Regions from separate parts of the Leuconostoc sp. BM2 genome, predicted to be linked through region 3. Evidence: riboswitches for the same ligand, from Rfam matches in the RefSeq annotation. Region 3 holds a riboswitch; each other region holds the start of a gene.
The links. Region 3 has a riboswitch for thiamine pyrophosphate ahead of BMG01_RS06490 (hypothetical protein). Riboswitches for the same ligand answer to the same signal wherever they lie in the genome.

Region 1 (3,284 bases), on a different contig from region 3:
TGTGGCACATGTTTAGCCACCGCTTCAAGGCGTGGCGAAAGATGAATACTATCCATAATGTTCCCTAAAAAAATTTTTTTACTCCTATCAGTATAGCAAAAAAGCCAGCTACGCGCTGACTTTCCTTATCCAAATTTTATCAATAACACACCAATTGCCATCGCCATAATACCAAATATTTGAGCCCTTGTGACTTGTCTTTGCGGTGAACGCCACCAACCAAATTGTGTAACAGCCATTGATCCAACGATTGAACCAAATAAGCCCAAAGTAACTGTTACCCCCGTACCAAGTTGTGGGACTAAATAGGCGGCTGCAAAAACAAATGCAGCACCTAATACACCGCCAATGAACAACCAAAACGGCTGCCCATTCGCATGAAATTCTTTTGGCAAAAAGGACTTATCACGAATAATCACAACCAGAAGAATCAAGATTGTGCCTGTCAAAAAAGAAAACACCGAGGCTCCGACTGAGGAATGCATTAATTGGCCAAAGTGGCCATTAATGGCTTGTTGAATAGCTGAAATAGCACCTGCCACTATCCCCCACAAACGCCATAAATTCAACGTAACGGCATTTTCATGATCTTTGTCGCTTTTTTCTTCAATTTTAGCAACCCCACGGCTGGCCAACACAACAGCAATGTAAATACCTAAGAATAAAATCAAAATTCCCATAGACTTAAGCCATGTCAAAGGATGCTGCTGTGCCCCAAAAAGCCCAAAGATATCAATCACTTCTCCCATCAAAACTTGACCTAAAATGGGCAAAATAATCGTTTGAATTGCCCCTAATTTGGGAAACATTAAAATGTTAGATGTTAAAAAGAAGACACCCAAAATTCCGCCCAACCAAATCCACCACGGGTTATGCGATAAAACAGTGCCAATAGGAACAATGTGTTGATTGGTCCCCAAAAAGACGGCGATCAGAAATATTGTCCCGACTGAAAATGAAATTAAACTCGACCTAAATGGTGAACGTACCGCTGCACCTAATTTTGCATTAATAGCACTTTGATTAGCTAATAAAAATCCAGCAGCCAATCCAATAAAATAAAGCATCTCAATACTACTCCTAAATATAACTTTTTTAATTTTAACTCATGCGTAATAAGTATACCCATAGGTGCCGTTTTTGCAAGCCAAACGACTTTCATCTATTGCAGGTAAAAATGGATTGTGGTACACTCTGTTTGTGAGATAATCACAAACAATTGAAAACACCAAAGTCTGGGGTGCCGAATGGCTGAGATAATACCCATATAACCTGATCTAGATCGTACTAGCGTAGGGAGATTTACTTGAATATTAATTCTATACAGACACAAGCTACTAATCGTCAGTCTGTTTTAGCATTTGTAATTGATATTATGTCAAAGCCAATCTTCCTATGGAGATTGGCTTTTTGTATGTCTAACCTCATTGCGGTGTTTTCACAACAAATTCGGAGGTGTGCAACATGCATACAAAATGGTCACTACGTGACGTTATCTTTATCGCGCTCATCGCGGTGTTTTTCGGTTTTATTTTCTGGGCTTGGGCATTTGCTTATAACGTCATTGCAGCAATATTAACGCCTATGGGTTTAAGTCCATATGCTAATGATGCAACAATTGGTCCATGGTTAATGGCTGGTCCAATGGCGGGCTACATCATTCGTCGTGCCGGTGCTTCGATTATTGGCGAAACGCTTGCCGGCACAATTGAAATGGTTTTTGGTTCACAATGGGGCGTCATGAACATCGTTGCTGGCGCTATTCAAGGACTGGGAACCGAAATTGGATTTGCTATTTTTGGTTACCGTCGCTGGGATAAAACTAGCTTAACTGCTTCAGTCATTACCGTCACAATTGTAACCTTTGGTTGGGACCTACTTCGTAATGGCTATGCACAATATTCGTTTGGTCTACTAGTTGGTTTGTTTATCACTCGCCTGATTTCATCAGCCATTTTTGCTGGTGTCATTGTTTACTTCACGCAAAAGCTAATTGCTAAATCAGGTATCTTAACAACGCATCAATCAGAGGTGATCTCATGATTTCAAGTATTGCTGTTCAAGTTTTGCCAATGACTGCAAATGAAAACGATGTTATTAAAATCGTTGATCACGTCATCGCTTACATTGATGCTAGTGGTGTTAATTACCAAGTTGGTGCGTTTGAATCAACATTAGAAGGTGATTATGATCAACTGATGTCACTTTTAGCACAATTGCCAAAAGTGGCTGCTGAAATCACAGACATACCTGTAATGGTTTATAGCAAAATCAACATGGCAACCACAAGTGATGTGCTTACAATAGCAAAAAAAACAGATAAATATAAATGAAGCGGTGTTTTCCGCGTACATAGGATATTCTAAACCGATGATTGTTACTCTAGAACATATTAATTTAAGCTACGACAAAACAAAAATATTTAACGACTTGACACTATCCATTCCAGAAAATAGTTTCAATCTTTTAATTGGACCATCAGGTATTGGTAAATCAACATTGTTAAAAATCATTGCCGGTTTATTCCCTCAACTTAAAGGCACTGTTTTGGTTGACAATACCGCCATTAGCCAGTTACCAGCTAATCAGAGAGCACAGCATGTTGGTTTTTTATTTCAAGATCCCGACACACAGTTTGCGATGCCTACCCCTTTTGAGGAATTGACGTTTACACTAGAAAACTTACAAATTCCGGCTGATGAAATAGCTAAACGTGCGACGGCGGCACTTGAATTTGTCGGCATCAAACAACTAGCCGACCAACAGATTGCCACGCTTTCAGGTGGTGAAAAGCAAAAAGTTGCTTTAGCAATAATTGTCGCAATGAAAAGTAAATTGTTGCTATTAGATGAACCTTTCGCCAATGTCGATATAATAGCACGGCAGGAAATTTTAAAAAAAATAAAAACATTGCAGGCTGATGGCGTTACCATTCTTGTGGCAGATCATGATTTTTCAGGTTATCAAGACATTGTAAACAATGTATGGGAAATTCAACATCAAACAATCTCAACACTTGAACATGATCAATTTATGCAACGCATTTCCAAACCACAACATCATATTTTTAAAACAACCAATGAGGGTATTTTTGAACTGACTCATTTTAAATTATCGGCCGAAAAAAGGACATTAATCACTGTTCCCCAACTCTTGATTGGTGCACCTGGCATTACCCTTCTAACTGGCGCAAATGGTAGTGGCAAATCAACTTTATTTAATGCGTTAACTAAATTGAAATCTTTTGATGGGCAGATAACTTATCAATCAAAAAATATTCAAAA
Region 2 (3,284 bases), on a different contig from region 3:
TCATTTGATACAGCAGTTGAAGTGATTAAAAATATCAATCATTGGCAGCGCCGTGCTGGCGGGGGAACGGCATTTCAAAGTATTTTTGACTATCTCGATAAACAAAAAACACCTCGTGAGACGACAACAGTGATTATCCTAACTGATGGTGACGGTGAAACATCACCGATTATGTCACAGTATCGTCGTGTTTATTGGATACTGCCAGAAGAGCAACAACTCAGTTTGCCTAATCAAATTGGAAAGGTGTTGACCCTATGAAATTAAATCCAACAGATCTGAGTAGTTTTATTGCCAAAGACAATCGGTTCAAAAGAGCTGAAGCATTATTAACTGATCAATGGGAATCACTGTTGCTGAGCGAGCCATGGGGCATGACGATGATGACACGTTCAGATATTGTCTATGCAAAAGCATTAGTTGCATCAGACGCTATGACACCCACAGTTGATCTGACAACGTTTAAAGGCGTCCAACAGTTTATTCAGCGTAATGCAGTTCGGCTTTCACCAGATGTCGTCACAATGTTAAAGGAGCCATTCTTATGAAAATTAATCTTGTACTTGCACCAGAACAGTCAGTTTCAGAATTATTAGCACTTCAAACAGCGAATCCAGACAACGTGTTTTACCTCGGCAAGGTATCACAATTGGCGGGTTCGAATGTTTTGATTTTGGATGCGCCAGAAATTGTCCAACAATTTCAACGGCCATTAGGCTTTGATAGTCGTTATATTAATGGTCAATTAACTGGCCGTGTGATTCATCAAATTGCCTTTCAGGCTAAAGATGATAATGATAAACTAATTGGTAAGTTAGTAAATGTTGCCGGTGTTGTGGCTCAAAATGATAATGGTAAAGCAGATTATATGTTGTGGACTTTTTGGCAAAATCACAGTCAATTAGCTGATTTTTTGAAAAGTACACAGTATCAGCAAATGATTAATTTGATGAAAAATCCCTACACAACGACTTACCAACGTGTTACAAGTGATTCGCAATTGTCACTGAAACATCAAATGAGAGATGTTGATCCTGAATGGTGGGGTTGATTATCTGGTGGCATTCGTTTACACTTATCTTGAAATGAATAAAATATCTGGGGTGCCGATTGGCTGAGAAATACCCATTGAACCTGATGACGTTAGTACGTACGCAGGGAGATATGTTGCATAAGCTAGTGTTTTTTAAATGTTGATTACTGGCCGTGAACGCATCTTCTTGGAGTGGGTTCGCGGCCTTTTTGTGTCCTATTATGGAGAAAACATGACCTCACTACAAACAATTAGAGAACAGTTTATGCCTCAAATCATGGCTGAGCCTTTCGTGAAAGCAATTGGTAATAACTCATTAACCAAGCATCAAGCAGATTATTATACGGCTCAAGATGCCAGTTATATCGAAGCTTTTATGCCTATCGTTGATCAAATTGATGAATCATTACATTTAACCAGACCGACAAGCGACGATGAGGGACAAGCACACCTTAGTCTAGTGGATGCTGTTGCCTCAAAGTCTTTAGATTTGGTTGGGCAATCCTATGTTAATCATATGCGTGCAGCTGCTCAAAAAGGTGCTATGTCAGCAATCATGGCAACCTTACCTTGTGTGGAATCCTATTATTTTATAGCTAAAGCACTGGCACATCAAACAAACAATGGTTGGCAGCAATATTACGCCAGTAAACAATATCATGATTTGGTAACCTATTACTGGCAGATTGTTGACCATTCAGACAGTCAACTAGATGTCGCTATTTTTGAAAAATCGTATCAATTTGAACTAAAATTTTGGCGGAATGCCTATGAAAAAGGGAGTCAATACTAATGACAATTAAAAATGTACGGACACAATCACCGCTTGTTCTGACTTATGCTAACTTTGTTACCCCACAATTCGTAGCCAATGTAGTGAATGTTATTGGTGCTTCGCCGCTTATGAGTCGCGAAGTTAGTGAATTTAATGATTTATGTCAAATTGCACATGCCGTTGTCATTAATATTGGTACGCTTAAGGCCAATGAATTATCAGATATTGTAACGCTCTCAAAGGTCGCTACTAACTTAGATAAACCTGTTATCTTGGATCCAGTTGCTGTTGCAGTACCTTTTCGTAGCAAGGCCGTGCAGACTTTGATGCGAGAAGGGCATGTTGATATTATTCGAGGTAACGCAGCGGAAATCGCGTGGTTTGCCGATATTGATTTTGACAGTCAAGGCATTGACGCCACTGGTAGTGGTGATGTAATTGCCATCGCACAATTAGCAGCGGAAAAGACTGGTGCCATAATTGCGTTAAGTGGTGCTAAAGATGTTATTAGCGATGGGCATCAAACTGCCGTCATTGAGACAGACGTGCCATTATTATCAACTAATGTGGGAACTGGTGATGCATTATCGTCCATGATTGGTGCTTTTGTGGCTGAATCACTCACTATGGAAAATGTCACGTACACGATGGCAACGTTTAAGTTAGCTGGCCTCAAAGCCAGCCATCAAATCACGACACCAGGTTTTTATAGTATGCAATTGCTAGATGAACTTGCTGCAATTACAAGTGAGGAAGTAGCGACATTTATGACTGAAAGTGTGCAATACTTATGAGCAATGAAACACCACAAGTATTAACAATCGCTGGTGCTGATAGTAGTGGCGGTGCTGGTATTAGCGCTGATTTAAAGACATTTGCTGCACAGGGTGTTTATGGTGCTAATGTGTTTGTCGCTTTAACAGCGCAAAATACATTGGGTGTTCAAGATGTTTTGATGACACCACCTGATATGATTTGGTCACAAATGCAATCAATCGCTGATGATTTAGCTATCAAAGCAACCAAAACTCGTATGCTCGGAAACGCAGAGACAGTAGCGCTTATTGCCAAAGGCTTGCAAAATTTTGATTTTGGTAAATATGTGTTAGATCCGGTAATGGTCGCGAAAGGTGGCGCAAAGTTGCTTAATCCTGATGCAGTGGCTGCCGTTAAAAGTTTATTGTTACCGCTAACAGAACTTGTAACGCCTAATATGCCAGAAGCTGAAATTTTAAGTGGTCAAGCGATTAATAATCGGCAAGACATGCAACGTGCAGCTAAGGCGATTCAAAAATTAGGCGCCAAAAATGTTTTATTGAAAGGAGGTCATGGGCAGTCATCACGTATTGAGGATTACGTCTTATTGGCTGATGGGACAGATTTCTGGTTGGCAAGTCAGCGGGTTCTTACGGAGCGTACCCACGGCACTGGGGACACTATTTCGGCAGCGATTACAGCACAATTAGCGCTTGGGAA
Region 3 (3,284 bases):
AGGGGTATTTTTGTGACTAAGACAAGTGTGATGTGGTTTAGAAGAGATTTAAGATTAGCAGATAATACAGCTTTGTCAGCTGCTGTTGCCAATAGTGATCATCTTGCTTTAGTGTTTATTATTGACCCGAACCAAATCGTAGCGAATGGCAGTGTCAATCAAAGTGCTTTTTTTGCCAGTGTGTCTCATTTTAAATCAGTTTTAAAAGAAAAAAAAATCAGCTTGCATATTTTCTCAGGAAATGTCACCACTGTGTTTACAGCATTAAAAAAAGAGCTGCCGGAGTGGCAAGATTTGTATTTTAATTTTGATGAACGGGGTTATGGTAGAAAACGAGATCAAGCAATTGCAAAATATTGTCGTGATGAGTTGCAGGTAACGCCGCATCCTTTTTTAGATTTTACATTGCACAGTGCGTTCGATATTAAAAAACAAGATGGTACTGGATATAAGGTGTTCACACCATACTTTAAGCAATGGATACAACGACCTAAAAAATCACCAAATTATGATCTAAGGCATTCGGAAATTGTCAAAAAGCAACTGGTGCTGCCAAACAATGACGCAACAGCTGAGCTTAAAAAGCTAATCCGTCCATGTGACAGTTATGCTTACGAAAATCAAATTGGAGAGTCGGTTGCCAAACAAGTTTTGATCGACTTTGTGTCACATAAACTCGCTGACTATGATAAAAATCGTGATATACCCAGCCTTGATGCCACCAGCCATTTATCACGATATTTAAGGACCGGTGAAATTTCAATTCGGACAATTTATGGTGCTGTCAGGCAGGAACCGGAAAGTGACGGTCGTACGACCTTCATCAAAGAGCTGTGTTGGCGTGATTACTACAATATGATTTATGCTATGTATCCAGATCAGCAAGAAAAGGCAATCAAAACATCATTTCAAAACGTTGTTTGGCAAAATAATGAGGATCATTTTAAAGCATGGCGGACAGGGCGCACTGGTTTTCCAATTGTCGATGCTGCCATGCGTCAGCTAAATGAAACGGGTTGGATGCACAACCGTTTGAGAATGGTTGTTGCTTCTTTTTTAACCAAAGATCTATTAATTGATTGGCGGTGGGGTGAGAAGTATTTTCGAGAAAAATTAGTTGATTATGATCCAGCAAGTAATATTGGTGGTTGGCAGTGGGCTGCGTCGACAGGTACAGATAGTGTGCCATATTTTAGAGTATTTAATCCGACAATACAGTCAGAAAAATTTGATCCTAATGGCACGTTTATCACGCAATATGTTCCGGAATTGAAATCTATCAAAAGCAAAAAAATACATCAGCCTAATCAGTTAACTGATGCGGAACAAAAAGCTTATGGTGTGAAATTAAATGATGATTACCCTCAGCCAATTGTGGATCATAAAGCTGCGCGATTAAGAGCAATCGCGGTGTATGAGCAAAGTAAGGATAATTTTTAAAAGGGTTTTGTGAAAAGAATCCAATAACTTGGCTTGTATGACACATTTTCGCCTTTAGCTGATGAATCAATTGCATATCATTAAAATTTATTACTGTTTTAATGAATACGTGTGTTATAATTTTTTATGTAAGATATCTGGGGTGCCTTGAGCTGAGATCATACCCATTGAACCTGAAGCAGTTAAGACTGACGCAGGAAGATATTATATTAGCCACATCAATATCATGATGTTGTATTTTACGATGCTTTTTGGCGACCCCAGCTCAATTTCAGTGAGCTGGGGTTTTTAGATATTTTATAAAAAAGAATGGAGAATATCATGAAATTTAGCGAATTAGCACACGAAAAGTCAGCTTCACTTTGGCTGTCAAGCAAGAATCACCCCTTTATTAAGGGCATTGAAGATGGGACGTTACCTTTGTCTGCCTTTAAGGCATATTTGATACAGGATAATTACTATGTCAAAAATTATTTAGCAATTTATGATAAAATTTTGGCGACAAGTCAGGATTCACAAGTTATTGATGCTTAAAAATCAGGCATTCAGGCAATTACAGCTTATGATGTTGACCAGCAAAATGGGATATATCAAGGTCTTAATATGACTGATGACGAGATTCAACAGGCTGAAATTTTACCAACAACTTATCACTATACTTGCCACATGCACCATGCCCCTGGTTATATCTAGAAATTTTCCAAGAAATGTTAGCAAGAAAGGATTACTTAAAAGGCAAGCAACAAATTTATATTGATTTTGTTAATTCGTACGCTGATGAGACATTTCAAGGTTACGTTCACGAGATGATTCAATTATTAGATGACTTAGTGACTAAACATCAAGATGAACTTGATATGGATTTGTTGTTGCAACAATTTATGTATAGTAGTGCAGAAGAATTACGTTTCTGGCAAATGACATTATTGCCAGAAAAATGGGACAGCTTCACTACTGCGCAATCCAAATAAAGCGAAATTTGACCCAGATTTTTTTGTGATCACCGAATATCATTATTTTCATAATTAATACGTCGTAGTGCTATAATGAAAAGTGATTTGTTGCACAAAATTTTGATTAAGGGGTTACATCATGAATAAGAATTATATTGCGCGAATGCGGGAGAAAGTTGGTCATGAGGGCATGATTTTTGTTTCTGCGTTTGGAGTTTTATAGAATGACACTCACGATGCTATTTTGTTAGAAAAACGTTGGGATTCAGACGCTGGCTGGGGATTTCCTGGGGGGTATCTTGAATATGGCGATTCTCCAATGCAAGCGGTTGTACGGGAATTTAAAGAAGAAACGAATATTGACGTTAGCGTAACCAGAGTATTGGGTATCGCCACAAATGTGACGGACAAAAATTATTGGGGTGATGCACAAGAGACTATTGGTATTGGTTTTGAAGTTGAACAGGCTGGGGGATTTTTGCAAAAAGATGGTACAGAGACATTGGATTTGCAATTTGTACCTATTCATCCGGAACCAAAAATGTTTGTGCCGCAAGCGCAACAAACTCTGCATCGGATTATCACTGAAAATGAAGTTAGTGATCGACCATGGTTACGTGAAAATGGTGATTAATCTGTTTATTTGATATGCAATAATAAAAGGAGTGGCGATGAAATATCGGTCCGTTTTGATTTTTCCAGACTTTAATTCAGTTGATCAAGCAACCATTCAGTCGATTCGACAAAAAAATGATAGCTTATATACACATATTCGACCTCATGTATCGCTTGTGTTTCCTTTCAAAAGTAATGCCTCGGATACGAGTATTTGTGATGCGGTGCAATCTGTTGTGAAACGTCTTGAGTTGTTCACTCTAACACTGAATTGTG

Region 1: linked by a shared signal. The riboswitch ahead of BMG01_RS03060 (ECF transporter S component) and the one ahead of BMG01_RS06490 (hypothetical protein) in region 3 are both predicted to bind thiamine pyrophosphate.
Region 2: linked by a shared signal. The riboswitch ahead of BMG01_RS06650 (hypothetical protein) and the one ahead of BMG01_RS06490 (hypothetical protein) in region 3 are both predicted to bind thiamine pyrophosphate.

The regions. Positions count from the first base shown of each region.
Region 1 covers NZ_MOWQ01000005.1:44,758-48,041, reverse strand. The annotation lists gene BMG01_RS03070 (class I SAM-dependent methyltransferase) at 1-56, opposite strand, end outside; gene BMG01_RS03065 (DMT family transporter) at 126-1,067, opposite strand; TPP riboswitch at 1,227-1,316, shown strand; gene BMG01_RS03060 (ECF transporter S component) at 1,465-2,043, shown strand; gene BMG01_RS03055 (thiamine-binding protein) at 2,040-2,333, shown strand; gene BMG01_RS03050 (ABC transporter ATP-binding protein) at 2,371-3,284, shown strand, end outside.
Region 2 covers NZ_MOWQ01000021.1:3,904-7,187, reverse strand. The annotation lists gene BMG01_RS06665 (VWA-like domain-containing protein) at 1-261, shown strand, start outside; gene BMG01_RS06660 (hypothetical protein) at 258-548, shown strand; gene BMG01_RS06655 (hypothetical protein) at 545-1,051, shown strand; TPP riboswitch at 1,090-1,178, shown strand; gene BMG01_RS06650 (hypothetical protein) at 1,266-1,826, shown strand; gene thiM (hydroxyethylthiazole kinase) at 1,826-2,602, shown strand; gene thiD (bifunctional hydroxymethylpyrimidine kinase/phosphomethylpyrimidine kinase) at 2,599-3,284, shown strand, end outside.
Region 3 covers NZ_MOWQ01000020.1:9,788-13,071, reverse strand. The annotation lists gene BMG01_RS06495 (deoxyribodipyrimidine photo-lyase) at 13-1,440, shown strand; TPP riboswitch at 1,569-1,657, shown strand; gene BMG01_RS06490 (hypothetical protein) at 1,762-1,974, shown strand; gene BMG01_RS06485 (hypothetical protein) at 2,100-2,411, shown strand; partial or broken gene BMG01_RS06480 (NUDIX domain-containing protein) at 2,533-3,027, shown strand; gene BMG01_RS06475 (2'-5' RNA ligase family protein) at 3,065-3,284, shown strand, end outside.